3 regions of the Streptomyces sp. NPDC043861 genome follow, and region 3 is predicted to be linked to each of the others. Evidence: riboswitches for the same ligand, from Rfam matches in the RefSeq annotation. Region 3 holds a riboswitch; each other region holds the start of a gene.
The links. Region 3 has a riboswitch for cobalamin ahead of AC068D_RS27080 ((2Fe-2S) ferredoxin domain-containing protein). Riboswitches for the same ligand answer to the same signal wherever they lie in the genome.
Positions count from the first base shown of each region.

Region 1: another riboswitch for cobalamin. It lies ahead of cobN (cobaltochelatase subunit CobN); the one in region 3 lies ahead of AC068D_RS27080 ((2Fe-2S) ferredoxin domain-containing protein).
Region 2: another riboswitch for cobalamin. It lies ahead of AC068D_RS21900 (ribonucleoside-diphosphate reductase subunit alpha); the one in region 3 lies ahead of AC068D_RS27080 ((2Fe-2S) ferredoxin domain-containing protein).

Region 1 covers NZ_JBWKDP010000003.1:484,467-494,113, forward strand. Annotated here, with positions in the region: gene cbiE (precorrin-6y C5,15-methyltransferase (decarboxylating) subunit CbiE) at 1-37, shown strand, start outside; gene cobM (precorrin-4 C(11)-methyltransferase) at 34-783, shown strand; gene AC068D_RS09810 (cobalt-precorrin-6A reductase) at 1,211-1,957, opposite strand; gene AC068D_RS09815 (cobalt-precorrin-5B (C(1))-methyltransferase) at 1,973-3,106, shown strand; gene AC068D_RS09820 (precorrin-2 C(20)-methyltransferase) at 3,267-4,787, opposite strand; gene AC068D_RS09825 (precorrin-8X methylmutase) at 4,784-5,425, opposite strand; gene AC068D_RS09830 (cobalamin biosynthesis protein CobG) at 5,422-6,789, opposite strand; cobalamin riboswitch at 6,845-6,983, shown strand; gene cobN (cobaltochelatase subunit CobN) at 7,023-9,647, shown strand, end outside.
Region 2 covers NZ_JBWKDP010000009.1:217,886-227,532, forward strand. Annotated here, with positions in the region: gene def (peptide deformylase) at 1-76, shown strand, start outside; gene AC068D_RS21895 (ribonucleotide-diphosphate reductase subunit beta) at 344-1,384, opposite strand; gene AC068D_RS21900 (ribonucleoside-diphosphate reductase subunit alpha) at 1,384-3,771, opposite strand; cobalamin riboswitch at 3,905-4,044, opposite strand; gene AC068D_RS21905 (GNAT family N-acetyltransferase) at 4,099-4,599, opposite strand; gene mctP (monocarboxylate uptake permease MctP) at 4,789-6,414, opposite strand; gene AC068D_RS21915 (DUF3311 domain-containing protein) at 6,411-6,665, opposite strand; gene AC068D_RS21920 (GntR family transcriptional regulator) at 6,939-7,706, opposite strand; gene AC068D_RS21925 (extracellular solute-binding protein) at 8,000-9,283, shown strand; gene AC068D_RS21930 (carbohydrate ABC transporter permease) at 9,360-9,647, shown strand, end outside.
Region 3 covers NZ_JBWKDP010000013.1:158,000-167,646, reverse strand. Annotated here, with positions in the region: gene AC068D_RS27100 (YcaO-like family protein) at 1-535, opposite strand, end outside; gene AC068D_RS27095 (ABC transporter ATP-binding protein) at 603-1,418, opposite strand; gene AC068D_RS27090 (FecCD family ABC transporter permease) at 1,415-2,542, opposite strand; gene AC068D_RS27085 (ABC transporter substrate-binding protein) at 2,539-3,528, opposite strand; gene AC068D_RS27080 ((2Fe-2S) ferredoxin domain-containing protein) at 3,648-4,037, opposite strand; cobalamin riboswitch at 4,078-4,267, opposite strand; gene AC068D_RS27075 (antibiotic biosynthesis monooxygenase family protein) at 4,877-5,209, shown strand; gene AC068D_RS27070 (hypothetical protein) at 5,798-6,013, shown strand; gene AC068D_RS27065 (DoxX family protein) at 6,212-6,754, opposite strand; gene pgm (phosphoglucomutase (alpha-D-glucose-1,6-bisphosphate-dependent)) at 6,903-8,543, shown strand; gene AC068D_RS27055 (acyl-CoA dehydrogenase family protein) at 8,699-9,647, opposite strand, start outside.

The DNA of each region.
Region 1 (9,647 bases), on a different contig from region 3:
ATGGTCCGTCACCAAATCAGGAGATGATCCTTCATGACCGTCCACTTCATCGGTGCGGGCCCCGGTGCGGCCGACCTGATCACGGTGCGGGGTGCGCGGACGCTCGCGTCGTGCGGGGTCTGTCTGTACGCCGGCTCGCTCGTACCCCGCGAACTGCTGGCCGAGTGCCCGCCGCAGGCCCGCCTGGTCGACACCGCCCGGCTCGACCTGGACCAGATCGTCGCCGAGATCGTCCGCGCCCACGAGGAGGGCCACGACGTCGCCCGGCTGCACTCGGGGGACCCCTCGGTCTTCAGCGCGGTGGCGGAGCAGATGCGGCGGCTGGACGCGCTGGGCATCGCGTACGAGGTCGTCCCGGGCGTGCCCGCGTTCGCGGCCGCGGCTGCCGCGCTGAAGCGCGAACTGACCGTTCCGACGGTCGGCCAGACGGTCATCCTGACGCGCATCGCGCAGCAGGCCACACCCATGCCGCCCGGCGAGGACCTGGCCACCCTGGGGCGCAGCGGCGCGCTGCTCGTGCTGCACCTGGCCGCCCGCTACGTCGACCGTGTCGTCGACGAACTGCTGCCGCACTACGGGGCCGACTGCCCGGCCGCGGTCGTCGCCATGGCCAGCCGCCCCGACGAGGTGGTCCTGCGGGGGACGCTGGACGACATCGCCCAGCAGACGAAGGGAGCGGGCATCACCAAGACCGCGGTGATCATCGTCGGCCGTACGCTCGCCGCATCGCAGTTCCGGGACAGCCACCTGTACGACCCCGCGCGCGACCGTCACATCTGCTGACGGGGATCCCCGCTCCCCCGTCTGCCCTTGCTCCCGCGGCTTCCCCGCCCCCCGTGCCGCACGGGACCCGGAGGACCGGGCCTCGGAGCCACGCCCGTTGCCGCCCGCCGGTGCGACGGGACGTCCATGGCCCGCCGGGGCGGAGACCACCTGGCCGCCCGCTTCCGGTCCCCACGGTGTGACGTTCCCCTCCCGGCAGGCACGCGGTGGGGCCCGTCGGAGCCCGGGCCCGGGCGAGGGCTCCCCCTCGGGAGGCGACCGCAGCTCGCGCGGTGGAGGCGCACGGGGGCACGGCGGCCACGTCGTGGTCCACGCGGACCACGGACGGGCAGGCGGCGGGCCGCAGGCCGCGCCCGTCGACGAGCGGGGCCGGCGCCGGGGGCCCGTCGGCCGTGCGAAGCACCCGCCACCGGCCGGTGCCGGGATGTCAGCCCCCGGTCGTCGTCAGCGCGGCAACCCAGGCCATCGCCTCCTCCGGCGTCGCCACCACCGGCACGCCCTCCGGGACCGGCGGGCGGCGGACCACGACCACCGGGATGCCCGCCTCGCGGGCCGCGGTCAGCTTCGGGGCCGTCGCCGCGGCCCCGCTGTCCTTCGTCACCAGCACATCGATGCGATGGCGGCGCAGCAGCTCCCGTTCTCCGTCCAGGGTGAAGGGACCGCGGTCCAGGAGGACCTCCATACGGGGCGGATGCGGCGGCTCCGGGGCGTCCACGGAGCGGACGAGGAACCACGGCTCCTCGAGACGGGCGAAGGCCGCCAGGCCCATGCGGCCCGTCGTGAGGAACACCCGGCCGCCCAGCCCCGGCAGGGCGTCGGCCGCCCGGGGCAGGGAGTCCACGAGGTGCCAGTCGTCGCCCTCGACGGGGGCCCAGCCGGGGCGGCGCAGAGCGAGCAGGGGAACATGGGCCTGGTCGGCGGCACGTGCCGCGTTGAAACTGATCGTCCCGGCGAAAGGATGGGTGGCGTCGATGAGCACATCCACCCGCTGCCCGCGCAGCCAGTCGGCGAGGCCCTCCACCCCGCCGAAGCCGCCGACGCGCACGTCGCCCCGGGGCAGCCTGGGCGCCGCGACCCGGCCCGCGAGCGAGGTCGTCACCCGCAGCCCACTGGTGTGCAGGGCCTCGGCGAGCGCGCGGGCCTCCGTCGTGCCGCCCAGGACGAGGATGTGCATGGGGGAGGACCTTCCATGAGTGAGCCCGCGGCCACCGGCGGGCGCAGCGCCCAACTCAAGCACACCGGCCTGCGGCCCGGATGGACCACCGGTGCCTGCGCGACCGCGGCCACGACCGCCGCGTACACCGCCCTGCTCACCGGGGAGTTCCCCGACCCGGTGACGATCACGCTGCCCAAGGGCCAGACCCCGGCCTTCGCCCTGGCCGCCGAGGAACTGGCGGACGGGTGTGCCATGGCGGGCATAGTGAAGGACGCGGGCGACGACCCGGACGTGACCCATGGCGCGCTGGTCCGCGCGACGGTACGGATCCTGCCGCCCGGCTCGGGCGTCGTCTTCCGCGCCGGCCCCGGCGTCGGCACGGTCACCCGCCCCGGACTGCCCCTGGATGTGGGGGAGCCCGCGATCAACCCCGTGCCGCGCCGGATGATGCGCGACCACGTCGCGCTCGTGGCCGGGCGGCACGGCGGCACCGGCGACGTGGAGATCACCGTCTCCGTCGACCACGGCGAGGAGATCGCCCGCTCCACCTGGAACCCGCGCCTCGGCATCCTGGGCGGCCTCTCCGTCCTGGGCACCACGGGGATCGTCGTCCCCTACTCCTGCTCCGCCTGGATCGACTCGATCCGGCGTGGGGTGGACGTGGCCAGGGCGGCCGGCCGTACGCATCTCGCGGGCTGTACCGGCTCGACGTCCGAGAAGACCGTGGCCTCGCTCCACGACCTTCCCGAGGACGCCCTGCTCGACATGGGCGACTTCGCGGGAGCGGTCCTCAAGTACGTGCGCCGGCATCCGGTGGACCGGCTCACCGTCTGCGGCGGCTTCGCGAAGCTGTCCAAACTGGCCGCCGGCCATCTGGATCTCCACTCCGCCCGGTCCCAGGTGGACAAGGAGTTCCTGGCGGCGCTGGCGCGCCGGGGCGGCGCGGACGAGCCGCTGGCCGCGGAGATCGCATCCGCCAACACCGGCCTCGCCGCCCTCCAGCTGTGCGCCGCCCGCGGCGTCCCTCTGGGCGATCTGGTGGCCGAGGCGGCCCGGGACCAGGCCCTCGGAGTGCTCAGGGGGGCACCGGTCACGGTGGACGTGGTGTGCATCGACCGTGCCGGGACGGTGGTGGGCCGTTCGTCACCGAAGGGCCCGCGGGGCTGACCGGGCACCGGAGGAGGCCCGAGGCCCGGATCGGGCTGGATCGGTGCGCGGGGCACGCGAGCCCGGCAAGATCCAAACGAGACGCCCTGGTGGCTCCCACTGACACCAGGGGGAGGAGGGGGCGCGGTCCCGGGCCGAACCCGGGACCGTGGGCCCGGGGTCAGCTCCGCGGATCCGGCTCCGGCTCCGGGTAGGTCCGCGGGGTCCAGACGATCTCCTCGCCCGATCCCCTCCGCACCGTACGGCTCCGGGACGAACCGACCAGCAGCAGCGTCCTCATGTCGACCACCGCCGGGTCGAGTTCGGCGAGGCGCACGATCCGTACGCTCTCCTCCGGACCGCCGACATCGCGGGCCACGACCACGGGCGTGTCCGGTGCACGGTGTTCCAGCAGCAGTTCACGGGCCTTGGCCACCTGCCAGGTGCGGCTGCGCGAGCCCGGGTTGTAGAGGGCCAGCACGAGATCGGCGGAGGCAGCCGCCCGCAGGCGCTCCGCGATGACCTCCCACGGCTTGAGCCGGTCCGAGAGCGAGATCGTCGCGTAGTCGTGGCCCAGCGGTGCACCGGCGCGGGCCGCCGCGGCGTTCGCCGCGGTCACACCCGGCAGGACACGCACGGGCACGCCCCGGTACGGCTCCTCGGACGCGACCTCCAGCACCGCCGTGGCCATCGCGAAGACCCCGGGGTCGCCGCCGGACACGACGGCGACGCGCCGCCCGCGCCGTGCGAGGTCCAGGGCGAGCTCGGCGCGCTCCGACTCCACCTTGTTGTCGGAGCCGTGGCGGCGCTGGCCGGGGCGGGCCGGTACCCGCTCCAGGTAGGTCGTGTAGCCGACGAGGTCGTCGGCGGATGCGAGCGCCCCCCGGGTCTCGGGCGTGAGCCAGAGCGGGCCCGCGGGGCCGGTGCCGACGACGACGACCTCGCCCTCGGCGCGGGCGGCCGGAGGCACTTCGTCGACCCGGCTCGGCAGCACCGCGACCGAGAAGTACGGCACCGACTCCGGGTCCACGTCCGCCAGATGTTCCGTGCGCTCGCCCTCCATCGTGGCCCGCTCCACGTAGTGCGCGTCGTCCAGCCGGCCCGCGCGGTCCAGAGCACGGCGCACCGCCGGGAACGTACGTCCCAGCTTCATGACCACCGCCGAGTCGGTCGAGGCGATACGGGCCGTCAGCTCCTCCTCCGGCAGGGTGCCGGGGATGATCGTCAGCACTTCCTCGGCCTCCACCAGCGGCTTGCCGAGCCGGGCGGCGGCCGCACTCACCGAGGTGACGCCGGGGACGACCTCGGTCGGATAGCGATGGGCCAGGCGCTTGTGCATGTGCTGGTAGGACCCGTAGAAGAGCGGGTCGCCCTCCGCCAGCACGGCCACGGTCCGTCCGGCGTCGAGGTGCGCCGCGAGCCGCTCGGCGGCCTCCTCGTAGAAGTCGTCGAGCGCACCCCGGTAGCCACCGGGGTGGTCGGTGGTCTCGACCGTGATCGGATACATCAGGCGCTCTTCGATGTGGTCGGAGCGCAGGTGCTTCGCCACGATCGAGCGGGCGATGGAACGGCCGTGGCGGGCACAGTGGTACGCCACGACGTCCGCCTCCGCGATGACCTCGACCGCTCGCAGGGTCATCAGGGACGGGTCGCCGGGGCCGAGCCCGACGCCGTACAGCCGGCCGCGCTTCTCGGTGCTCATTCCGCCTCACTCGCCATTGCGTTGATCGCCGCGGCCGCCATGGCGCTGCCGCCGCGCCGCCCGCGCACCACCAGGTGGTCCAGTTCCGAACCGTGAGCGGCGAGCGCGTCCTTGGACTCGGCCGCGCCGATGAAACCGACCGGGACGCCGATGACGGCGGCGGGGCGGGGCGCCCCCTCCTTGATCATCTCCAGGAGCCGGAAGAGGGCGGTGGGTGCGTTGCCGACGGCGACGACCGCTCCGTCGAGACGGTCGCGCCACAGCTCCAGGGCGGCGGCGCTGCGAGTGGTGCCCAGTTCGGCGGCGAGCGCCGGCACGGACGGGTCGGAGAGCGTGCAGATCACGTCGTTGTCGGCGGGCAGCCGCTTGCGCGTGACTCCGCTCGCCACCATCTGGGCGTCGCACAGGACGGGGGCACCCGCGCGCAGGGCCGCACGGCCGCGGGCCACCACCTCGGGCGAATAGGCGAGATCGCGGACGAGATCGACCATGCCGCAGGCGTGGATCATCCGCACCGCGACCTGGCTGACATCCGCGGGGAGCGCGGCGAGGTCGGCTTCGGCGCGGATGGTGGCAAAGGACTGGCGGTAGATCTCCGCCCCGTCCTTCTCGTAGTCGAACACTCTGCTCTCGCTCATTTCGTCGTCGTACGGGTACGGGTGTGGGTACGTGCCCTGGCCACGGCGTCCTCGAGTTGTGCGGGTGACGTCACGGGTACGCCGACCCCGTGCACGCTCACGCGGTAGCTGCCGTCGCCGGTGGCCACGACGTCCACGTACTCCTCCTGCGGATGGCCGCATCTGCGCTCGCAGCCCGACCAGTACACGGGCAGTGCGCCCGGTCGGGCCTTCGCGTCGGCTCTGACGTCGGCCAGGGACTTGGCGCATCCGGGCCGTCCGGTACAGGCGCCGACGCCGTACCAGGGGGAGTCGGCGCTGGTGATCAGTCCGGCGCCGGCCAGCCGCGCAAGGCGTGCCCGCGCCGCTTCGCGATCGGCGAATCCGGTCACGACGATCCCGCGCCACGGGGTGAGCCGTACCTCGCCCGAGGGCTCGGGAAACAGTGCGCGGACCTGCGCGACGGTGAGCCGACCGAGCGGCGCGGCGACGGAAACGGTCCAACGGCCGGGCCCTTCGACGACCCCGGGCCGGGGGCCCCGCCCTCCGGGCACGCCCGGCAGCGGACCGTCACCGTCGGCGGTGACCGCGTGCCCGTCCTCCGGTGGGCCGGGTGGCCGGGCCGGTTCCGCCGGGATGCCCGCCCTTTCCAGATATGCGCCGAGCGCCATGTCCTGTGCGGCAGGCAGCTCCCCGACGCGCCAGGCGCCCGTGCCGGCCGCGGCGGCCGCGGCGAGGAAGGCTTCGGCGGCGGCGACGGCCGCCCGCGGGGCATCGGCGGCGGGGACGCGGAAGGCGGCCTTCCCGGCCCGCACGACGGCCGAGTCGCGCATCCGGTCGCCCGCCGGGTTGCCCGCCCGGTCGCCCGGCTCTGCGAGCAAGGTCACATCGGCGCCGAGCCCGGACACATCGCCACGCCCGTCGTCCAGAGCGAACAGGAACCGGCCTGAGAGGCCGGCCGCCCATCCGGTCGCGCACAGCAGTGCGTCCAGTTCGCGGGTCCACAACTGCACGTCCGCGCAACCGAGTCCGTCCAGGCCGGCGAGCGGTGAGGCCACGATGTTCCGCACCCGCTCATGGGTCTCGGTCGGCAGCAGGCCGGTCTCCCGCAGCAAGCTCGCGAGCCGCGCTCCGCACGCCTCCCCCAGGCCCCGCAGCTCGACGTTCCCCCGTGAGGTGATGCTGAGCGACCCGTCGCCCAGCGACTCCGCCGCATCGGCCAGGACTGAGAACTGACGAAACGTCAAAAGCCCGCCGGGCAGGCGCAGTCGGGCTAGCAGCCCGTCGTCCGCCGCATGCAGCCGCAGTGCGCCGGGGCAGGCGTCGCCCCGGTCCCGTATGCGAGGTTCGCCCGGGTCTGCTGGGGTTGAGGGAGTGGGCGGCATGGCGGCGAGCATACCCACGTCCTTCCAGGTGGCCCCCCTCCTGGCAGCGGGCAGCCTCTACTATGCAGACGGCACAGGGTCCCAGGACCCTAGGGAGGAAGCCCGGTGGGAATCCGGCGCGGTCCCGCCACTGTGAGCCAGGCCTCGTCCACGGGGTCCGGTGAGTCAGGAACTCCCGCCGTCCTCACGACCACCCGGGGCGCGGACACCCCGAGGAAGGCCTGGCGCACGCCATGATCCTGCTGTTGTCGACCTCCGACACCGACCTGCTCAGTGCCCGTGCGGCCGGGGGCCCGGTCGAGTACCGGTTCGCCAACCCCTCGCGGCTCCCGCTCGACGAGCTGCCCGCCCTGCTGGACGGCGCCGACCTCGTCGTCGTACGCCTTCTCGGCGGAATCCGCGCCTGGCAGGAGGGCCTCGACATCCTGCTCGCCCAGCAGAAGCCGGTCGTCGTCCTCAGCGGTGAACAGGCTCCCGACGCCCAGCTGATGGAGGCGTCCACCGTCCCCATCGGCATCGCGGCCGAGGCGCATGCCTATCTCGCCCACGGCGGTCCGGACAATCTGGAACAGCTCGCCCGTTTCCTGTCCGACACGGTCGTGCTGACGGGCCACGGATTCGAACCGCCGGCCTCCGCGCCCACCTGGGGCCACCTGGACCGCGAGACGAGGAGCGCTTCGGGCCCCACGGTCGCCGTGCTCTACTACCGCGCCCACCACATGAGCGGCAACACCGCCTTCGTCGGCACTCTCTGCGACGCCATCGAGGACGCGGGCGCCCAGGCCCTCCCCCTCTACGTCGCCTCCCTGCGCGCCCCCGAGCCCGAACTCCTCGACCGGCTGCGGGGCGCCGACGCCATCGTCACCACTGTCCTCGCCGCGGGCGGCACCCGCCCCGCCGAAGCGCAGGCCGGCGGCGACGACGAGTCCTGGGACGCGGGCGCGCTCGCCTCCCTCGACGTGCCGGTGCTGCAGGCCCTGTGCCTGACCGGGACGCGCAGTGCCTGGGAGGAGAACGACGAAGGGCTGTCCCCGCTGGACGCCGCCAGCCAGGTCGCCGTGCCCGAGTTCGACGGGCGCCTGATCACCGTCCCGTTCTCCTTCAAGGAGATCGACGAGGACGGCCTCCCGGCGTATGTCGCCGACCCCGAGCGGGCCGCCCGTGTCGCCGGTATCGCCGTGCGCCACGCCCGGCTGCGCCACATCCCGAACGCCGAGAAGCGCCTCGCCCTGGTGCTGTCCGCGTATCCGACCAAGCACTCCCGCATCGGCAACGCGGTGGGCCTCGACACCCCCGCGTCCGCCGTCTCCCTCCTGCGCCGCCTGCGCTCGGAGGGGTACGACTTCGGTGCCGAGGAGGAGGTGCCCGGCCTGGAGTCGGGCGACGGCGACGAGCTGATCCGCGCGCTCATCGAGGCGGGCGGCCACGACCAGGACTGGCTCACCGAGGAGCAGCTCGCCCGCAACCCGGTCCGTATCCCGGCCGCCGACTACAGGCGCTGGTACGCCACGTTGCCCGCCGAACTGCGCGAGCACGTCGAGGAGCACTGGGGCCCCGCGCCCGGCGAGATGTTCCTGGACCGGTCCCGCAACCCCGAGGGCGACATCGTGCTCGCCGCGCTGCGCCGCGGGAACCTCCTGATCGTCATCCAGCCCCCACGCGGCTTCGGCGAGAACCCGATCGCGATCTACCACGACCCCGATCTGCCGCCCTCGCACCACTACCTCGCCGCCTACCGCTGGATCGCCGCCTCCGCCGACGACGGCGGCTTCGGCGCCGACGCGATGATCCACCTCGGCAAGCACGGGAACCTGGAGTGGCTGCCCGGCAAGAACGCGGGCCTGTCCGCCGCCTGCGCCCCCGACGCGGCGCTGGGCGATCTGCCGCTGATCTACCCGTTCCTGGTCAACGACCCGGGCGAGGGCACCCAGGCCAAGCGCCGGGTGCACGCCACCCTCATCGACCATCTCGTCCCGCCGATGGCCCGCGCCGACTCGTACGGCGACATCGCGAGGCTCGAGCAACTGCTCGACGAGTACGCGCAGATCTCCTCCATGGACCCGGCGAAGCTCCCGGCCATCCGCGCCCAGATCTGGACCCTGATCCAGGCGGCGAAGCTGGACCACGACCTGGGTATGGACGACCGGCCCGACGACGACGGCTTCGACGACTTCCTGCTCCATGTCGACGGCTGGCTGTGCGAGGTCAAGGACGCCCAGATCCGGGACGGTCTGCATGTCCTCGGCGGCGCTCCGACCGGACCCGAGCGGGTCAACCTCGTCCTCTCCATCCTCCGCGCCCGTCAGATCTGGGGCGGTACGGCCGCGCTGCCCGGACTGCGCGAAGCCCTCGGCCTCGACGAGTCCGCGGCCACCCGTACCACCGCCGACGAGGCTGAGGCCGCCGCCCGTGCCCTGGTCGAGGCGATGGAGGCGGCCGACTGGGACCTGGCCGCCGTCGCCTCCGTGGCGGAGGGGCACGGAAAGGCCGTCGCCGACATCCTGGCCTTCGCCGCCCGCGAGGTCGTCCCGCGGCTGTCCGCCACGACGGACGAGCTCGACCATGCGGTGCACGCGCTGAACGGCGGCTTCGTCCCGGCGGGTCCCTCGGGCTCGCCCCTGCGCGGACTGGTCAACGTCCTGCCGACCGGACGCAACTTCTACTCCGTCGACCCGAAGGCCGTCCCCTCCCGGCTCGCCTGGGAGACCGGCCAGGCCCTCGCCGACTCGCTGCTGACGCGTTACCGCACCGACAACGGCGACTGGCCCACCTCCGTCGGCCTCTCCCTGTGGGGCACCAGCGCGATGCGCACCGCCGGTGACGATGTCGCCGAGGCCCTCGCGCTGCTGGGCATCCGC
Region 2 (9,647 bases), on a different contig from region 3:
GAAGAGGGACCGCAAGGACGCCCTGAAGCAGATGGCCGAGGGCACGCCGCGCTACGAGACCGTGCCGAACGACTGACGTTCCGGCGGACCGCCGGTGGCCGCGCCCCGCACCGTTTCCGGTGCGGGGCGCTGTCGTTGTGGCCATGAGACCGGGTCCGGGCCCGGCCGGACCGGTTCCCGGGACTGCGGATGCGTGCGCCGGCTGCTGCCTGCGGTCGACGGGTGGTGCACCGCGACCGGCCGGCGCCACGGCTGCCGCGCCCGCCCCGCCGGGCACCGCAACGGGCAGGGGCCCGGACCGTACCCCGGTCCGGGCCCCTGCCGTACGCGTCCGGCCGGAAGGTCAGAAGTCCTCGTCCAGGTCGACCGAGCCCTCGACGGCGACCTGATACGCCGAAGGCCGGCGCTCGAAGAAGTTCGTCAGTTCCTGGACGCCCTGGAGCTCCATGAAGGAGAACGGGTTCTGCGAGCCGTAGACCGGGGCGAAGCCGAGCCGGGTGAGCCGCTGGTCGGCGACGCACTCCAGATACTCGCGCATCGACTCGGTGTTCATGCCCGGCAGGCCGTCACCGCACAGGTCGCGGCCGAACTGCAGCTCCGCCTCGACGGCCTCCTTCAGCATGTCGGTGACCTGCTGCTGGAGTTCGTCGTCGAAGAGCTCCGGCTCCTCCTTGCGGACCGTGTCCACGACCTCGAAGGCGAAGTTCATGTGCATGGTCTCGTCCCGGAACACCCAGTTGGTGCCGGTCGCCAGACCGTGCAGCAGACCGCGCGAACGGAACCAGTAGACGTACGCGAACGCCCCGTAGAAGAACAGGCCCTCGATGCAGGCGGCGAAGCAGATCAGGTTGAGCAGGAAGCGCCTGCGGTCCGCCTTGGTCTCCAGGCGGTCGATCTTCTCCACCCCCCCTTCCCCGTCGAGGGCGGCCATCCACTTGAAGCAGAACTCGGCCTTCTCGCGGATCGAGGGAATGTTCTCGACGGCAGCGAAAGCGGCCGTGCGGTCCTCCGGGTTCGGGAGGTAGGTGTCCAGCAGGGTCAGATAGAACTGGACGTGCACGGCCTCCTCGAAGAGCTGCCGCGACAGATACAGCCGCGCCTCGGGGGAGTTGATGTGCTTGTAGAGCGTCAGCACCAGGTTGTTCGCGACGATGGAGTCGCCGGTCGCGAAGAAGGCGACCAGACGGCCGATCAGGTGCTGCTCGCCGGGGGAGAGCTTGGCCAGATCGGCGACGTCGGAGTGGAGGTCGACCTCCTCGACCGTCCAGGTGTTCTTGATGGCGTCCCGGTAGCGCTCGTAGAAGTCCGGGTAGCGCATCGGACGGAGGGTCAGCTCGAAGCCGGGGTCGAGCAGGTTCTTGACGGTGGTGGCTTCGGTGGGCATTACTGGCAGGCCTCGCAGGACTCGGGGTTCTCGAGCGAGCAGGCGATGGCGTCGGCGTCGGGCGCCGCCTGCTGTGCGGGAATGGGGGCGGTGGTGGCGGCGGTTGCGGACGCGGCGCGCGCGATGCGGGTCGCCGGGCGGGAGCGCAGGTAGTACGTCGTCTTCAGGCCCTGCTTCCAGGCGTACGCGTACATGGAGCTGAGCTTGCCGATGGTCGGCGTCTCCAGGAAGAGGTTCAGCGACTGCGACTGGTCCAGGAACGGGGTGCGTGCCGCTGCCATGTCGATCAGGCCGCGCTGCGGGATCTCCCACGCCGTGCGGTACAGCGCCCGTACGTCCGCCGGGATCCAGTTGAGGCCCTGAACCGAGCCGCTGGATTCGCGCAGCGCCTCACGGGTCTGCGCGTCCCACACGCCCAGCTTCTTCAGTTCGTCCACCAGATAGGAGTTGACCTGGAGGAACTCACCCGAGAGCGTCTCGCGCTTGAAGAGGTTGGAGACCTGCGGCTCGATGCACTCGTACACACCCGCGATCGACGCGATGGTCGCGGTCGGCGCGATGGCGAGCAGGAGGGAGTTGCGCATCCCGGTCGTGGCGATCCGGGAACGCAGCGCGGCCCAGCGCTCCGGCCAGTTGAGCTCCACGGCTGTGCCGTAGTGATCCGGGTGCAGCACACCGCGCGCCGTACGGGTCTGCTCCCAGGCGGGCAGCGGGCCGTTGCGCTCGGCCAGGTCGCAGGACGCCTCGTACGCCGCCAGCATGATCCGCTCGGCGATCCGGGTCGACAGTGCCTGCGCCTCGGCGGAGTCGAAGGGCATCCGCAGCTTGAAGAACACGTCCTGCAGGCCCATGGCGCCGAGGCCCACCGGACGCCACTTGGCGTTGGAGCGGCCGGCCTGCTCGGTCGGGTAGAAGTTGATGTCGACGACCCGGTCCAGGAAGGTCACGGCCGTGCGGACGGTGGCGTCGAGCCGCTCCCAGTCGATGGCGTCCGCACCGGTGCCGCCGTCGGTGACGAACGCGCCGAGGTTGACGGATCCGAGGTTGCAGACAGCGGTCTCGCCGTCGTTCGTCACCTCGATGATCTCGGTGCAGAGATTGGAGGAGTGGACGACGGTGCCGGGCTCAGCGGTCTGGTTCGCGGTGCGGTTCGAGGCGTCCTTGAACGTCATCCAGCCGTTGCCGGTCTGGGCGAGCGTACGCATCATGCGGCCGTACAGGTCGCGGGCCGGGATGGTCCTGCGGGCGAGGCCCGCCTCCTCCGCCTTGCGGTAGGCGGCGTCGAACTCGTCGCCCCAGAGGTCGACCAGCTCGGGGACGTCGGCGGGCGAGAAGAGCGACCAGTCGGCGTCCTCGTTCACCCTGCGCATGAACTCGTCCGGGATCCAGTGCGCCAGGTTGAGGTTGTGCGTACGCCGCGCCTCCTCACCCGTGTTGTCGCGCAGCTCCAGGAACTCCTCGATGTCCGCGTGCCAGGTCTCCAGGTAGACACAGGCCGCGCCCTTGCGGCGACCGCCCTGGTTGACCGCGGCGACGGAGGAGTCCAGCGTGCGCAGGAACGGCACGATGCCGTTGGAGTGGCCGTTGGTGCCGCGGATGAGCGAACCGCGCGAGCGGATACGGGAGTACGAGAGACCGATGCCACCCGCGTGCTTGGAGAGCCGCGCCACCTGGTGGTAGCGGTCGTAGATCGAGTCCAGCTCGTCCAGCGGGGAGTCCAGCAGATAGCAGGACGACATCTGGGGGTGGCGGGTACCGGAGTTGAAGAGGGTGGGGGAGGACGGCAGGTAGTCGAGCCGGCTCATCAGCCCGTACAGCGCGGCGACTTCGTCGAGAGCCCTGGGCGACTCGTCCTCGGCGAGGCCGGCGGCGACACGCAGCATGAACTGCTGCGGGGTCTCGATGACCTTGCGGGTGATCGGGTGCCGGAGGAGGTAGCGGCTGAAGAGGGTGCGCAGGCCGAAGTACCCGAAGCGGTCGTCGGCGGCAGGGTCGATCAGCGCGTCGAGGCGCGCGGCGTGCGTCTGCACGAACGCGGCCGTGCGGTCCGCGATCAGGCCCTCGCGGTGCCCGACGGCGATGGAGTCGGAGAAGGCGACCGCCCCCTGTGTGGCCGCCTCCTCCGCGATCGTGCGGGTGAGCAGCCGGGCCGCGAGGCGCGAGTAGGCCGGGTCCTCGGAGATCAGCCCAGCGGCGGCCTCGGTCGCGAGTTCGCGCAACTCGGCCTCGTCCGAGCCCGCGTGGCGGCCGCGGAGGGCGGCCGCGGCGACGCGGCCGGGGTCCGTGTCGGGGAGATCGGCGGTGAGGTCGGTCAGGATGCGCAGCAGCGCGGTACCTGGCCCATCGGCGGACTGCGTTGAAGCAGGATCGGGCGGCGCGATGGTCACAGGGTGCTCTCCCTCGCTCGGCTCGGGGCCGGCGGGGGCACGGGGCACGGGCGCACTCGCCCGGGGGCAGGGTGCACCGCGTCCACCGACCTGTTTCCGCGAGGCCCGGACGTCGTCGGCACCCGGGCCGGACGGTCCGGGTGCGCCGTCGGCAGGTCTTCGGACTCGCAGGTGTATGCCCTGTGCGACACCGCAAAGGCACACCGGCACACCGTTGCGGGACAGTTCCGGACTCGAACCGGATTCCCCTGCGGCGACAGCGAGCATGAGCATACATGTAGGGGCGGTGGCTTGAGGCACCCCCCACATGTTGTGTCGCCGCGGTTCTCAGAGCTCCAGGCTGTAGGCCAGCAGAGGCACGTCCGCCAGCGGACACCAGTCCCGCTCGGGCGTTCTGACGAAGCCGATTCGTTCGTAGATGCGGTGCGCGGCGTGCATGCGGGGGTGCGTCGACAGGACGAGCCTCCGGCAGCCTTCGGTGTCCCTGGCCCGCTCGATGCACGCCCTGACGAGTGCCTCCCCGGCGCCCCGCCCCCGCGCTTCCGTGGCGACCGCCAGCATCCTGAACTCGGTTTCCCCGTCCTCGGCGATGTCGGCCCAGGGCGCCCCGCCGAGAACGAAGGTCACCCCGCCGAGCACCCGGCCGTCCCGGTCCGCCGCGACCAGTACCTCGGCCTGTCGGGCCCGGGCGACGACGTCCCTCAGACGGTCGAGGTACGGGTCCTCCTCGCCGAAGTCCAGCAGCCTGCCGTCGAGATAGGCCCGTGCCGTGAGCTCCCCCAGGGCCTCGTACTCCGAGGGTTCGGCCCTTCTGACGAAGATGTCCATATCCGAAGTTTCCTCCATGTGCACGAGGGCGGCTCGAGGCCGTTCCCCCGGCCGGTTGCCTCAACACCCCATGTTCCCAAGGCCGCGGAGGGGGTGCGGGGACAATGCGGTGCCGTTTCGGACGGACACGAACGCCGGCCGGCACAGGCTCATGGGGCCCGTGCCGGCCGGCGCCGGGAAACACACGCGTCAGTGGGTGACTGCGCCCACCTTCGGGAGTTCGGGTTCGACCCCGGGGTCCCCGGCGTCCGCCGTGTAGTCCCCCGGAGACGTCTCGTCGACACCGTCCGGGGCCTTCACGGCGCGCAGCACGAGGGTGAGGACGACGGTCACCACCGCGTTGAGCACGAAGGCCGTCAGGCCGATGTAGCCGATCTCCCCGATTCCCGGTATCTCCGCCGATGACCCTCCGAAGTGCTTCTGCGTCGGACTTGCGACGCCGTACGCCGCCACTGTGCCGTAGATCATGCCGACGGCCCAGCCCGCGAGCAGCGCCCAGCGGTGGCACCACCGGGTGAACAGGCCGCCGACGAGGGCCGGGAAGGTCTGGAGGATCCAGATGCCGCCCAGCAGCTGGAAGTTGATGGCGACGGTCTTGTCCATCGTCAGGACGAAGGCCAGGGCACCCACCTTCACCAGCAGCGACACCAGCTTCGACACCTTGGTCTCCTGCTCCGGAGTCGCGTCCGGCTTCAGGAAGTCCTTGTAGATGTTCCGCGTGAACAGGTTCGCCGCCGCGATCGACATGATCGCCGCCGGTACCAGCGCGCCGATGCCGATGGCCGCGAACGCGACCCCCGCGAACCAGTCGGGGAACATGTTCTCGAACAGCTGCGGAATGGCGAGCTGACCGTTCGTCACCTTGACTCCGGCCGCGATCGCCATGAACCCGAGCAGCGCCAGCAGCCCCAGCATCAGCGAGTAGAGCGGCAGGATGGTGGTGTTGCGCCGGATCACGTCACGGCTGCGCGAGGACAGCGTGGCGGTGATCGAGTGCGGATACATGAACAGGGCCAGCGCGGATCCGAGCGCCAGCGTGGCGTAACCCCACTGGCCCAGCTCCCCGGGCACCAGCGCACCCCGCGGTTTGTCGGTCGCGGGGTTGATCTGCGCGAACGCGTCGCCCGCCTTGGTGAAGATGTCGTCGAAGCCGCCGAGCTTGACGGGGATGTAGATGATCGCGACCGCGATCACCAGATAGATCAGGGTGTCCTTGACGAAGGCGATCAGCGCGGGTGCCCGCAGACCGGACGAGTAGGTGTACGCCGCCAGCACACCGAAGGCGATCAGCAGCGGCAGATCCTTGATGAACCAGTGGGTGTTCTCACCGCCGCCGACGCCCATGACGTCCAGCACAGCCTGGATGCCGACGAGCTGCAGCGCGATGTACGGCATCGTCGCGAGGATGCCGGTGAGCGCGACCGCCAGCGACAGCCCCTTCGAGCCGAAGCGTCCGCGGACGAAGTCCGACGTCGTCACATATCCGTGCTTGTGCGACACCGACCACAACCGCGGCAGGAAGGTGAAGATCAGCGGGTAGACGAGAATCGTGTACGGCACGGCGAAGAAACCGGCAGCGCCCGCCGCGTAGATCGCCGCGGGTACGGCGACGAAGGTGTAGGCGGTGTAGAGGTCGCCGCCGAGCAGGAACCAGGTCACCCAGGTGCCGAACGACCGCCCGCCCAGGCCCCATTCGTCCAGGCTGTTCTCGTTCTCGGCCCTGCGCCAGCGCGAGGCCAGGAAGCCCATGACCGTGACGGCCAGGAAGAAGAAGATGAATACGGCGAGTGCGACGCCGTTCACGCCGTCCTTCACTGCGACGCCCCTTCCTTGCGGGCGCGCTGGTCAAGCTGCCACAGCTTGTACGCGACCATCGTCAGTGCGGTCGAAATCACGACCCAGAGCATCTGGTACCAGTAGAAGAACGGGATACCGGCGAACGCCGGGTCGGTCTTCGCGTACGAACCGACCCAGAGCATCGCCGCGAACGGCGCGATCAGGCAGAGGGCCACCACCACCCGTAGCGGGGTGACTGCGGGTTTTCTCTCTGCGGGTGTTTCGGACATGAGCGGCTCCGTCCCCTCGCTGATCAGCTGCGCTGATGTAACGCGCAGGCAATCTAGGGGACGGTTCAGCTTGATGGAACCCTGGTCCGGATAACGGAAGAGGCAATCGCCCAGCGGTCGGTTCGACCGTTGAGCGGCTGAATTCAACCGCTCAACGGCTTATTTCAACCGCTGAGCGGCTCATCCGTACCGCTCGTGCCGCGACTCGGCCCGGACCTCCGCACCGGCCGTCGGTCCGCCTCGTTCCGGGGGCGACCCCCGGGCCCCCGGCCGTCAGTCCGCCTCGGGTCGTTGCAGCCTCGCCACGAACTTGTAGCGGTCGCCGCGGTACACCGAGCGCACCCACTCCACCGGCTCACCGTTCCTGTCCAGTGAGTGGCGGGACAGCATCAGCATCGGCAGGCCGACGTCGGTGCCGAGCAGTCCCGCTTCGCGTGGTGTGGCCAGCGAGGTCTCGATCGTCTCCTCGGCCTCGGCGAGATGGACGTCGTACACCTCCGCCAGTGCCGTGTAGAGCGAGGTGTACTTGACCAGCGACCTCCGAAGCGCGGGGAAGCGCTTGGCCGACAGATGCGTGGTCTCGATCGCCATCGGCTCGCCACTGGCCAGCCGCAGCCGCTCGATCCGCAGCACGCGTCCGCCCGGCGAGATGTCCAGCAGCCCGGCGAGCGTGTCGTCGGCCGTGACGTACCCGATGTCCAGCAGCTGGGAGGTGGGCTCGAGGCCCTGCGCCTTCATGTCCTCGGTGTACGAGGTGAGCTGGAGCGCCTGCGAGACCTTGGGCTTCGCGACGAACGTGCCCTTGCCCTGGATGCGTTCCAGCCGGCCCTCGACGACCAGCTCCTGCAGGGCCTGGCGCACGGTCGTGCGCGAGGTGTCGAATTCGGTGGCAAGCGTGCGCTCGGGCGGTACGGGCGTGCCGGGCGGCAGCGTTTCCGTCATGTCGAGCAAATGCCTCTTGAGCCGGTAGTACTTGGGCACGCGGGCCGTGCGGGTCGTCGTCCCGTTCTCGGCCTCCGTGCCGCCCCCGTCCGTGGCCATGGCCTGCCTTCCCGACTCGTGTGCTGCTGCCGTCACCGGCTCCTCCGTCTGTTACGGCTCACATGGTGGCACGGTCCGGTCGCGGGTCGTCGCCCTCCCTCAGGTGTCGGTCCGATAACGGACGCGACAGCCCTTCTTATACACCCTTGACACCCCTAAAGGTCTAGGCCAAGCTCCCGAGTACTGGTCTAAACCATTAAAGACCGGGTCCCAGCCCCACGAGCAGTACTCGGCGTATGTCTCCGTATGTCTTCGCGGTGGGCGGGGGGTTGCAGCATCCTGAGGAGGGTGGCGTGAAGCGCAAGCTCATCGCGGCGATCGGCGTCGCAGGCATGATGGTCGGCATTGCCGCGTGCGGCTCCGAGAGCGACAAGGGCGGGGACAAGGGCGGGGCGGACGCCAAGGAACTCACCGTCTGGCTGACGGTCGACGCCCAGAACAACTGGCCCGAGCTGGTCAAGGCGGCCGACGACGCGGTCGTCAAGAAGCACCCCGGCATCAAGATCAAGCACGAGTACTACGGCTGGCCGGACAAGAATGCCAAGCTCGATGCCGTCCTCGCCACGGACAAGGCCCCGGATGTGGTCGAGATGGGCAACACCGAGATGCTCGGATACGTGGTCAAGGGCGCCTTCGCCGAGGTCGACCCGAAGCAGTTCGAGCAGTCCGACACCTGGCTGGACGGCCTCGAGGAGTCCGTGACGTACGAGGGCAAGACCTACGGCGTCCCGTACTACGCCGGCGGCCGTGTGGGCAACTGGCGCAAGGACGTCGCGGCCGAGGTCGGTGTGAAGGCCGCCCCGAAGACATACGCCGAGCTGACCGCCGCCCTGGACAAGATCCAGAAGAAGAAGGGCGGCAAGTTCAGCGCCTGGTACCAGCCCTCGCCGGACTGGTACGCCGCGATGTCCTTCGTGTACGACGCGGGCGGTGCCATCGCCGTGAAGGACGGCGGCCGGTGGAAGGCGGGCCTCTCCTCGCCCGAGTCGGTCAAGGGGCTCACCGAGTACAAGAAGGTCCTCGACGCCTACATGAAGGCCGACAAGACCAAGGACGAGTCGGACCGTTACATCGTGTACGGCCAGGGCAACGCCGGCATGATCTTCGGCGCGGCCTGGGAAGGCGCCACCGCCGAGGACCCGAAGAACGACAAGACCGGCAAGCTCAAGGGCAACCTCGAGAACTTCGTGATGCCCGGCCCGTCCGGCAAGAACATGCCCGTCTTCCTGGGTGGCTCCGACCTCGCCATTCCGGTCAAGTCCAGGGCGCAGGCGGTCGCGGCCGAGTGGATCAACGCCTTCACCGGCGCCCAGGGCCAGAAGGGCCTGCTCGCCAAGGGCAACCTCCCCAACAACAAGACCGACCTGGCGACTCTGAAGAGCGACCCGAAGACGGCCGTCCCGGCCACTGCGGCCGAGTCCAGCTGGTTCGTGCCCATGGCGCCGGGCTGGGGCCAGGTCGAGAAGGCCCAGATCCTCAAGACGATGCTGCAGGAGATCGGCACCGGAAAGAAGTCGGTCGAGGAGGCCGCGAAGGCGGCGGATGCCGCGATCGACAAGGTCATCAACACCAAGTGACCTCCCGGCAGGGCTCCGTCGGACACCGACGGAGCCCTGCTCCCGTGCGAGGAGAGGGACCGCTGAGGAGCGCCCGATGAGTGCCGCAGAGACAACCACTGCCAAGGTGCCGCCCACGCGGCCGTCGACAGTCCCGGGTGCAGGGGCCGGAGGCCGGGGAGGCGGAGGGCCGGGAAAGCCGCGGCGCACGGGCGTCGGGGCGGGTCTGCCCTGGGCGCTCCTCGCGCCCTGCCTGCTGGTCCTGCTGCTGGTGCTCGGATATCCGATGGTCCGGCTGGTCACCCTCTCCTTCCAGAAGTTCGGCCAGCCGCAACTGTGGGGCTTCCAGGAGCCGGAGTCGGTCGGCATCGACAACTTCACCAAG
Region 3 (9,647 bases):
GTCGCCGTCGTGGTCGAGCAGTTCGAGCCCGGTCTCGTGCATGCCGACCGCCTCGGTGAGCGCCTTCCCGCCGTGGACTCGGCGGTGGAGCGGCAGGCGCTCCCGAAGGCGACCAGTCGCCGCACCGGGTCCTTGACGAACGCGGCGACGACCGTGACGTCGAACGCCGACGGGATGCGCAGGAAGGCCACCTGGAGACCGGCGGTCCGGGCCTCGGCCACGGCAGCACGACGGGGCCGCCCGGTTCGGGGGCGAGGGCACTCGCCGGTGCACCGCTCAGCCACCACAGAGAGACGGCGTCACGCTCCAGCACCTCTGCCAGAGCAGCGCGTTGTGCCTGCTCGGGACTTGAGCCGGCGGCAGTGCCCGCAAGGATCGGGTAGTTGGTGGGCGGCTCGTCGCGGTGCGCACCGCGGAAGTAGTTGACGTAGGCCAACGACGCGGGAACGAGGACGTCCTCCCCGTCGACGAGATCCGTGCCCGGCACCCAGGCGATCTCCAGGTTGCCGCACCGCGCATGACGAGAAAAGCTCACCCGCCTCACCGCAGGCGGGATCCATGGCGTCGCGGCCGGATCGCCGCCGCATACGGATGGTCCTGGATCACCTCATTCCGAGAGGATCGCCGGGGATCACGGTGATGTGCGGTACCCCGGTACGGGGATGCGGTACGACTTCCGCATCGACGCGGTAGACCTCGGCGAGGAGCTCTGACGTGAGGACCTCCCCGGGGGACCCGGTGGCCACCACACGACCGCCGTCCATCACGCAGATGCGGTCGCAGAACGCCGCGGCCAGGTTGAGGTCGTGCAGGGCGACGACCGCCGTCACGCCGAGCCGGCGGACGAGGCGCAGCGTGTCGAGCTGGTGCCGCAGGTCCAGGTGGTTGGTCGGCTCGTCCAGCACCATCGTCCCGGCGCGCTGGGCCAGCGCACGGGCAATGAGCACCCGCTGCTTCTCGCCGCCCGAAAGCCGGCTGAAAGGGGCGTGCGCCAGCCCGGCGGCGTCGAGTTCGCCCAGCGCGCCCATGACGATGGCGCGGTCGTCGGCGTCGTCGCCCTCGAAGGCACGTTTGTGCGGAGTGCGGCCCATGGCCACGACGTCGTACACCGAGAGCTCGAAGTCCCCGGCCGACTCCTGCAGGACTGCCGCCAGCCGGCGTGCGAGGTTCTTCCCGGACATCCGCCGGACGTCCTCGCCGTCCAGCACCACCCGCCCCGAAGTGGGGCGCAGCGCCCGGTACACCGTGCGCAACAGGGTCGACTTGCCTGCGCCGTTGGGGCCGACGAGCCCCACCATCTCGGTGGGAGCCACCTGAAGTGTCACCCGGTCCACCAGCGTCCGCCCGTCCACGACGACCGAAACGCTCTCTGCGGCCAGCATGCCCGGCGCCGTGGTGGCCGTGGTCGTCCGCGTCATGCGGACCTCCGTCGCATCAGCCACAGGAAGAAGGGCCCGCCGACCAAGGCGGTGAGGATGCCCACGGGTATCTCCTCCGGGCTCACGACGGTGCGCGCCGCCAGATCCGCGGCGATGAGGAACGCGGCACCGAGCAGTGCTGCGGCGGGCAGCGCACGGCGGTGGTCGGCCCCGACGACCAGCCGCACCACGTGCGGCATGATCAGGCCGACGAAACCGATCTGGCCGCTGACGGCGACGATCGTGCCGATCATGACGGCGACCAGGGTGAACAGTGCGGCACGGAAGCGGTGCACGTCCAGGCCGAGGGCCACGGCGGCCTCCTCCCCCGCGAGCAGGAGGTTGAGCGGGCGGCAGACCCCGAGCAGGACGGCCGTACCGAGGAGGACGGCACCGGCGGGAATCCACACCACCGTCCAGGTAGTGCCGGCCAGTCCGCCGAGCATCCAGCGCAGCGCCGACTGCGTCTTGTGCGGGTCGTTGGACGTGACGACCAGGAGGCTGGCGAGCGCGGACAGCACCTCGGCCGTCGCCACGCCTGCCAGGACAAGCCGCACGGTCGTCATCCGCCCGCCGGACCGGGCCAGGAAGTAAACGGCGACCAGAGCTGCGAGAGCGCCGAGGAACGCGGCCACCGGCAGGGAGAACACACCGAACAGGGTGACGTTGAAGACGAGGACCAGCACCGCACCGACCGATGCGCCCGACGAAACGCCGAGCAGCATCGGGTCCGCGAGGGGGTTGCGCACAAGTGCTTGCAGCGCCATTCCCGACACCGCCAGGCCCGCGCCCACCACGCCCGACAGCAGCACCCGGGGCAACCGGACGTCGATGACGATCGTCTCGCGGACCGGTGTCCAGGTCGGTTCGGCGAGCGAAGGGTGCAGCCGGTGCAGCAGGATGCCCCAGACCTGGTCGGCCGGGACACTGATGGACCCGGCCGCGATCCCGAAGGTGGCCGCGACGGCCAGCAGCGCGGCGAGCAGTACGAGGACGAGCGGGTAGGGGATCCCCGGGCGGCGAACGGCGGCGGCACCCGCCGCCGTTCGCCCGCTCGTCGGGCCACGCGCCCCGGTCGTCCCTTGCGTATCCGTCGCCTCCGCCACACCCGTGGCGTCGGTCACTTGAACCGGTCCGGGTGAACCTGGCGGGCCAAGGACTCCACACCGGACGGCACCCGGACGCCCAGCACCGTGGACGAGAGCGGCAGCACCGCGAACCGCCTGTTCTTGACGGCGGGTACGTCCTTCAGCGCCGGGTTCGCGAGGAGGAACTTCTTCTTGTCCTCGACGGGTTGGTCGCCGTAGTCGTAGATGACGATCACCTCGGGCGCGCGCTCGGCCACCTGCTCGAACGACACGTCACCGAACGCCTTGTCCAGGTCGGCGAAGAGGTTCACCCCACCGGCCTGCTTGATCATCTCGTTGCCGATGCCCGCACCGCCCGCGGTGAAGGCGGTCTTGTCACCGCTGTCGTACACGAAGGTCTTCACCGGGGTGACTCCGGCGAGCTTGTCCTCGACCGTGTCCAGCGTGACGTGGAGCTCCTTGAGCTGCCGCTCCGCCCGGTCCGGCACGCCGAAGATCTTCGCCACGTTCCGGATCTCCTGGTCCATCGTGGCCATCGTCACCGGCCCGGACGGGCACTCCTCGATGTTCAGATAGGAGTTGACCCCCGCCTTGGAGAGGGCGTCGCGGCTGCGTCCTTCCTTCTCGTCGAATGTGCTGGCGAAACCGCCGTAGGCCACGTCCGGTTCGGCGGCGAGCAGCGTCTCGAACGAGGGGTACTCCTTCGCCAGGACCTTGATCCCGTCGTAGGCGTCCCGGTACTTCGGGAGGATCTTGTCATCGAGATAGGCGGTGCCCACCATCGAGTCCTGCAGCCCCAGTGCCAGCATGACCTCGGTCGCGTGCTGGTTCAGCGACACCGCGCGCTGCGGGGGACGCTGATAGGTCGTCTTCACACCGCAGTTGGACACGGTGACCGGGAAACCCTTGGCAGCGGAGTCCGCCGACGGGGCGTCGTCCCGGGTCACGGTGCCGCCGCAGCCGGATATCAGTACGGCAGCGGCCATGGCCGACAGCAGGGATGTCGGGCGCTTGCCCATCAAGGATCCTCTCACCGCAGGGTGGTCCTGAACGGTCCGGACGGTGGTCCGGTGGCTGGTCGGAATCGGGACTCGTCGGAGGACGCCCGGTCCGGCGTGGGAATGTGCGGGGCGTGTTCGGGTCAGCCGGCGTCGGGGAGTGCCCTGGACCGGACGCGCCGTGGCGGGGTGAAGGCGTAGAGCTCGAGGATGTCCGGCAGCGCGGCGAGGCCCGGTCCGCCGGCCCGTACCCAGGCGGCGATGTCCTCGGTCGCCGCCGCGTCGTTGACGAGACCGAACCAGGCCGGCCTGCCGCCCGCGGCGCGGCCCTCGGACGAGGGCTGCACGACGATCACGTTCGCCTGGTCGCACACGTCGAGACAGTCGGAGACACGAACCGGCGCGTCCATGGCGAGACGCGCGGTCTGCTCCCGATGATCGACGCCGGTCACCTTGGGGCTGCCGCAGCAGCAGTCCCTGCACACCACGATCCGGCACGGAACGGAACCGGCAGGTGACGGTCTCCTGGGCATTCCGACAAACGCTCCTCTCCGGGGAAATCCGCCCCAGTCACTTCGAGGAGGCGACCGCGTGAGTCTCCTGGCTCTCGGGTCAGTGCTCGTCCCGGCCTTCCCACCCGCATGGGGGCAGTGGTCTGTTCGGGATCCGCTCGCCGATCACAGTGGCGGGACCGCGCCGGATTCACACCGGCTTCCTCGTTCCGCCGTCGCCTATTCGCGGGACATCATGACAGAAAGACTCTCCACGTCATAAGTCCGCGGTCGGACCGCCCGGGGGGAACGGCGGCACGCGGCCCCCGGGAGCGAGCGACGTGCGCCTCCGTGGGGCTCACGCGCGCCCTGTACAAACAGGCCGGTCCGTGGTCACATCGAGCGGCCCGCCCCCTGCTCAGCCTGTCGGCCCGGCCCTGGTCGGTGGACCAACCCCGGCAGCTCCCTCGCCTGGCTGCCGGGCGCGCCCTTCACCGAACCATGGCAGCGCGGCATCGCCTTCGACTTCGCGACGTCACTGGGCCGGGGACACCGGGGCGGGCCATCACCGGCTTCATCCGCGTCACCTTCGCCGGGCCGGCTGTCCTGACGACCTTCCGCCGCACGGTCCGCAAGGCCCGCCTACAAGGAAGCGACCGAGCGCGGGTGGGTGCGCACACGGCCGGGACAACGGAGCGGCCGGGCGCGGGTGATGCGCCGTCGGCGCATCCCTGGCGCGGCGCCCCCTCCTGAGCCGTCGGCAGCGAGAGCCCGGTCCGGTCACCGGCACCTGAGCATGCATCAGTCCAGTCCGCGTCCGATCGGGGGAATGCGGACCCGCACCCGCGCTCCTCCAGCGCAGTAAGGGGAGCAATCCGACCATGACTGTTACCGCGAACATCGACACCACCCGCCGGGTGGCGACACTCATCAACGTCTTCACTGTCGCACCCGACCGCCAGGCCGAGCTCATCGCGCTGCTGGCGCGCGCCACCGAGGAAACGATGAAGCACCAACCCGGCTTCGTCTGTGCCAACTTTCATGCCTCCCAGGACGGCGAGCGCGTCATCAACTACGCCCAATGGGAGTCCGAGGCGCACTACCATGCGATGCTCACCGACCCGGAGGCCCGCGCCCACATGGACCAGGCAGCGACGATCGCGACGGACGCACAGCCGCGGCTGTACCGGGTCGAGTCAGTGCACGCCAAGTGAGGTGCGAGCACGGCATTCAGATCCCGTCCGGGAAGAGCAACCCAGCCGGTCGACGCTCACGCATGACCCTCAACGACCGTGCCACCGCCGAGCGTGGGGCCCGGAACATCACCGCATGACTGCGTGAGCACCGCCGATGGTGCCGCACCGCAGGAACTCGCCGCTGCCACCGGTGCCGGCGTCCCGTGAGTGACGGACCGGATCGTGCCCGCTGAGGCTCGCCTCGGCCCGACGCCGGGCCGATGGGCCGGGAGCCGACGGGGGCCGACGGGGCGGGGCATCGAGCGCGGTCAAGGCATCGACCGGAACTTGGCACGGCACGCCGCGAGCGAAGCAGGCGCAGGAAGGTCCGTGACACACGGGTGCTCCCCTCCCATGGAGTCGGCCACCAGCTGTCCCGAGTTCCCGGAAAGCCGTGACGGGCCGGGGCATTGAGGGCGGTGGAGGGAGCACGCAAGCACACCCGCCATGCCTCGTGCCCCGGTGGGCCGTGCCTGTGCGCATCGCCCCTCCGCGCACGGGGTATCCCGCAAGCAGTCCCTGCGGTCGCCGGCAAGCCGGTGCTCCGCACCCCTGGAGGTGGAAAGCATGACCGACATCAGCGGGCTGGAGCCTGTGGCGACGTTCTGCGGAAAGTGCGACTGCGGCTGTCCGCAGCTGTTCGTGGACCCCCGCGCCCCCATCGAGCGCCGGATCGTCCTGACCGACGATTTCGGACAGCGTGTGCAGATGAGCGCCGACCAGTTCTCCTCGCTGGTCGACGATGCGAAGAACGGCAAACTCGACGGCATCGCCCTGGCCTGACAACGGCGGGACTTACGAGACCGGAGGCCAGGACGTATGGGCCCGCCCTGGCCTCCACGCATGCCCCGGGGCAGGCTCGGTTCGACTCGAGCTCCGTTCGAGGCTCACGGCAGTGGCCCCGAGCAGCCGGCCGACGGTGACGGCGCCTGCTCGAGTACGGCCCCATGAGCACCGCCCCGTCCCGCGTCGGGCCGTCCCTCATGCCGTCGGCAGCCGCCTGCCGACGGTGTGGGCCACAGCCCTGGCGCGGGCCACCGGACGCGCGGTCGCCCCGCCGATCGCACGGCGCGCGGAACGATGTCCCCTGACCGCCGCATGACGCGAACGGTGGGCCAAGGACGGCTTGCCGTGCGTGTCGGCAACGGCGATCAGCAGGCCTCCCAGCATGGACAGGTCCGTGCAGAGGTGGCTCCGCAGCCGCGCACGTTCCTCCGGGTCCTCCGGCGTGCGGTACCGGTCCTCGGCCGACATGGTCGCGGCCAGGGTGAGGGCGAGAGCCGACGCGGACAGACGGGGGAAACGGCCCAGGGCCATCAGCACACCCGCGCCGACCTGCACGGCGCCGTTGATACGTGCCCATTGCCCGGGGTCCTGGGGAAGCGCCGGGATCCGTGCCGCGAGCGGCAGGGCCACCGGCACGAACGCCGGGGCCGCGGAGTCCGGGTGACGCAGCAGCTGAAAACCGCCCGTGATGAAAGCGGATGCCAGCAGCGGACGGGCCAACTTTCGGAGAATCGCCATACGGTGCGGATGCCCGGGAGGACTCTGGGCATGCACGGCCGGCACGTCCGCCCGCGTGTGCGTGCGGAGGGGCAGCCGGACGAAACGCGCCGGACGAGCGACCATGACTCGTGCACTGATCGCATGAACGATGTGGAGGACTGGACGGATGCTGAACGAGCGCGCGGGACAGCCGGCCCGACCGGAGGATCTCATTGATGTGGCTCGGCTGGTGACCGCGTACTACGCCCTGCACCCCGATCCGGCCGAACCCGACCAGCGTGTCGCCTTCGGCACGTCGGGCCACCGGGGGTCCTCCCTCGCCACCGCGTTCAACGAGGATCACATCGCCGCCACCAGCCAGGCGATCTGTGAGTACCGGGCCCAGCAGGGCACCGACGGGCCGCTGTTCCTCGGTGCCGACACCCATGCGCTCTCCGAGCCCGCCCGGGTGACCGCACTGGAGGTCTTCGCGGCGAACGGTGTCTCCGTACTCATCGACACCGAGGACGGCTACACCCCCACCCCCGCGGTGTCCCACGCCGTAATCACGCACAATCGCGAACATGCCTCCGGCCGCGCCGACGGTGTGGTGGTCACGCCCTCGCACAATCCGCCGGCCGACGGGGGCTTCAAGTACAACCCGCCGAACGGCGGCCCCGCCGGTTCGGAGGCGACCGGATGGATCCAGGATCGCGCCAACGAGATCATCGCAGGCGGGCTGAAGGACGTACGCCGGCTGCCGTACACCAGGGCCCTGGCCGCCGAGACCACCGGACGGTACGACTTCCTGGGCACCTACGTCCGGGACCTGCCGTCCGTACTCGACCTGGACGCCGTGCGCGCGGCGGGGGTGCGTATCGGCGCCGACCCCCTGGGAGGCGCATCCGTGGCCTACTGGGGACGTATCGCCGAGGAGCACCGCCTCGATCTGACCGTCGTCAACCCGGGCACCGACCCCACCTGGCGGTTCATGACGCTGGACTGGGACGGCAAGATCCGGATGGACTGCTCGTCCCGGTACGCCATGGCGTCACTGATCGAGGAGCGCGACCGGTTCGGGATCGCCACGGGCAACGATGCCGACGCCGACCGGCACGGCATCGTCACGCCGGACGGCGGGCTGATGAATCCCAACCACTATCTCGCCACGGCCATCGCCTATCTCTACACCCATCGCGACCAGTGGCCGGCCGGTGCCGCCGTGGGCAAGACACTGGTGTCGTCCGGAATGATCGACCGGGTGGCGGCCGACATCGGCCGCGAGCTGATCGAAGTACCCGTCGGCTTCAAGTGGTTCGTGGACGGGCTGGTCGACGGCACCCTCGGCTTCGGAGGTGAGGAGTCCGCAGGGGCCTCCTTCCTCCGTCGGGACGGGTCGGTGTGGACCACCGACAAGGACGGCATCATCCTCGCCCTGCTCGCGTCCGAGATCCTGGCCGTGACGGAGCGGACGCCGAGCGAGCACTACGCGTCGCTCACCTCCCGCTTCGGCGAACCGGCCTACGCCCGTGTCGACGCCCCCGCGACCCGTGAGGAGAAGGCGGTACTGAGCCGTCTGTCTCCCGAGCAGGTGACGGCCGACACCCTGGCCGGGGAACCGATCACCTCCGTGCTCACCCGGGCTCCCGGCAACGGGGCGGCCATCGGCGGCATCAAGGTGACCACTGCCAATGCCTGGTTCGCCGCACGCCCTTCGGGTACCGAGGACGTCTACAAGGTGTACGCCGAGTCGTTCCTCGGCACCGACCACCTGACGCGCGTGCAGGAGGAGGCCCGGTCCGTCGTGTCGGCGGCGCTGGCCGGCTGACCCCCGGCATCAGTGGGGGCGGCGGTCGCCCTGCCGGTCCTCGCAGCGGACCGGCAGGACGGCCGCCCGTCCCGAGCCGCAGGGCACACGCTGCGGTCCGGGACGGGCGGACGATGCCGGCGCGGGGCAGCGGCACCCGGGGGCGGACTCCCCTGCTACGGCGCCATCTCGTAGGCCCCGGACAGTGCCTCGACGCGCTCCCAGACGCGGGCCGAGCGGGCGTCGTCGACCACCGGACGGCGCACCGCGTCCAGCGCCCAGCGCTGTTGCTGCGCGGTGGCGGAGTCCTTGCCGTGCAGCTCGACGGCGTACGCGGAGAAGTCGCGCACGAGGACGGCGAAGAGTTCGTCGAGCACATCCTCCTCGAGCCCGGTCAGGCGTGCCTGCTCCAGGATCAACTGACCGTGCACCACCAGCGCGAACAGCTGACCGACGGCGAGGAGGAGATCGAGATCGCGGCTCTGCTTCTCGTCGGGGGCGGCGGTGGTGACGAACTCGCACAGGGCGTCGGCCTGTTCACGGAAGCGGCCGACGTTGGGCACGTGGGCATATGCGTCGTAGGCGGTGCGCCAGTCGTGGAAGCGTATGGAGCTCAGACCGCGGGCCGGTCCCTGACGGAAGAGGAACGCATCGTCGGCGTCGTCCAGACGCGTCGGTACCGGCGCGTACTCGGCCGGCTGCAGCAGATGGTTGCCCATGAACTTGAGGATCAGCGCCAGGTTGACGTGGACCGTGCCCTCGAGCTTGGGCAGTCCCCGGATCTCCGTGGCGGCCTGGGCGAAGTAGGTGTCCTTCTCGAAGCCCTTGGCGGCGATGACGTCCCACATCAGGTCGATGACCTTCTCGCCCTCCGTGGTCACCTTCATCTTCGTCATCGGGTTGAACAGCAGATACCTGCGGTCGTCGGGGCCTGCAGAGCGGAAGTAGTCGACGGCCCGGTCGCTGAACAGCTTCATCCCGACGAGGCGGACGTATGCGTCGGTCAGCTCCCGGCGCACGTGCGGGAAGGCGGTGACGGGGCGGCCGTAGAGGATCCGGTTGTGCGCATGGGTGACGGCTTCGTACATCGCGTGCTCGCAGATGCCGATGGAGGCGGTGCACAGG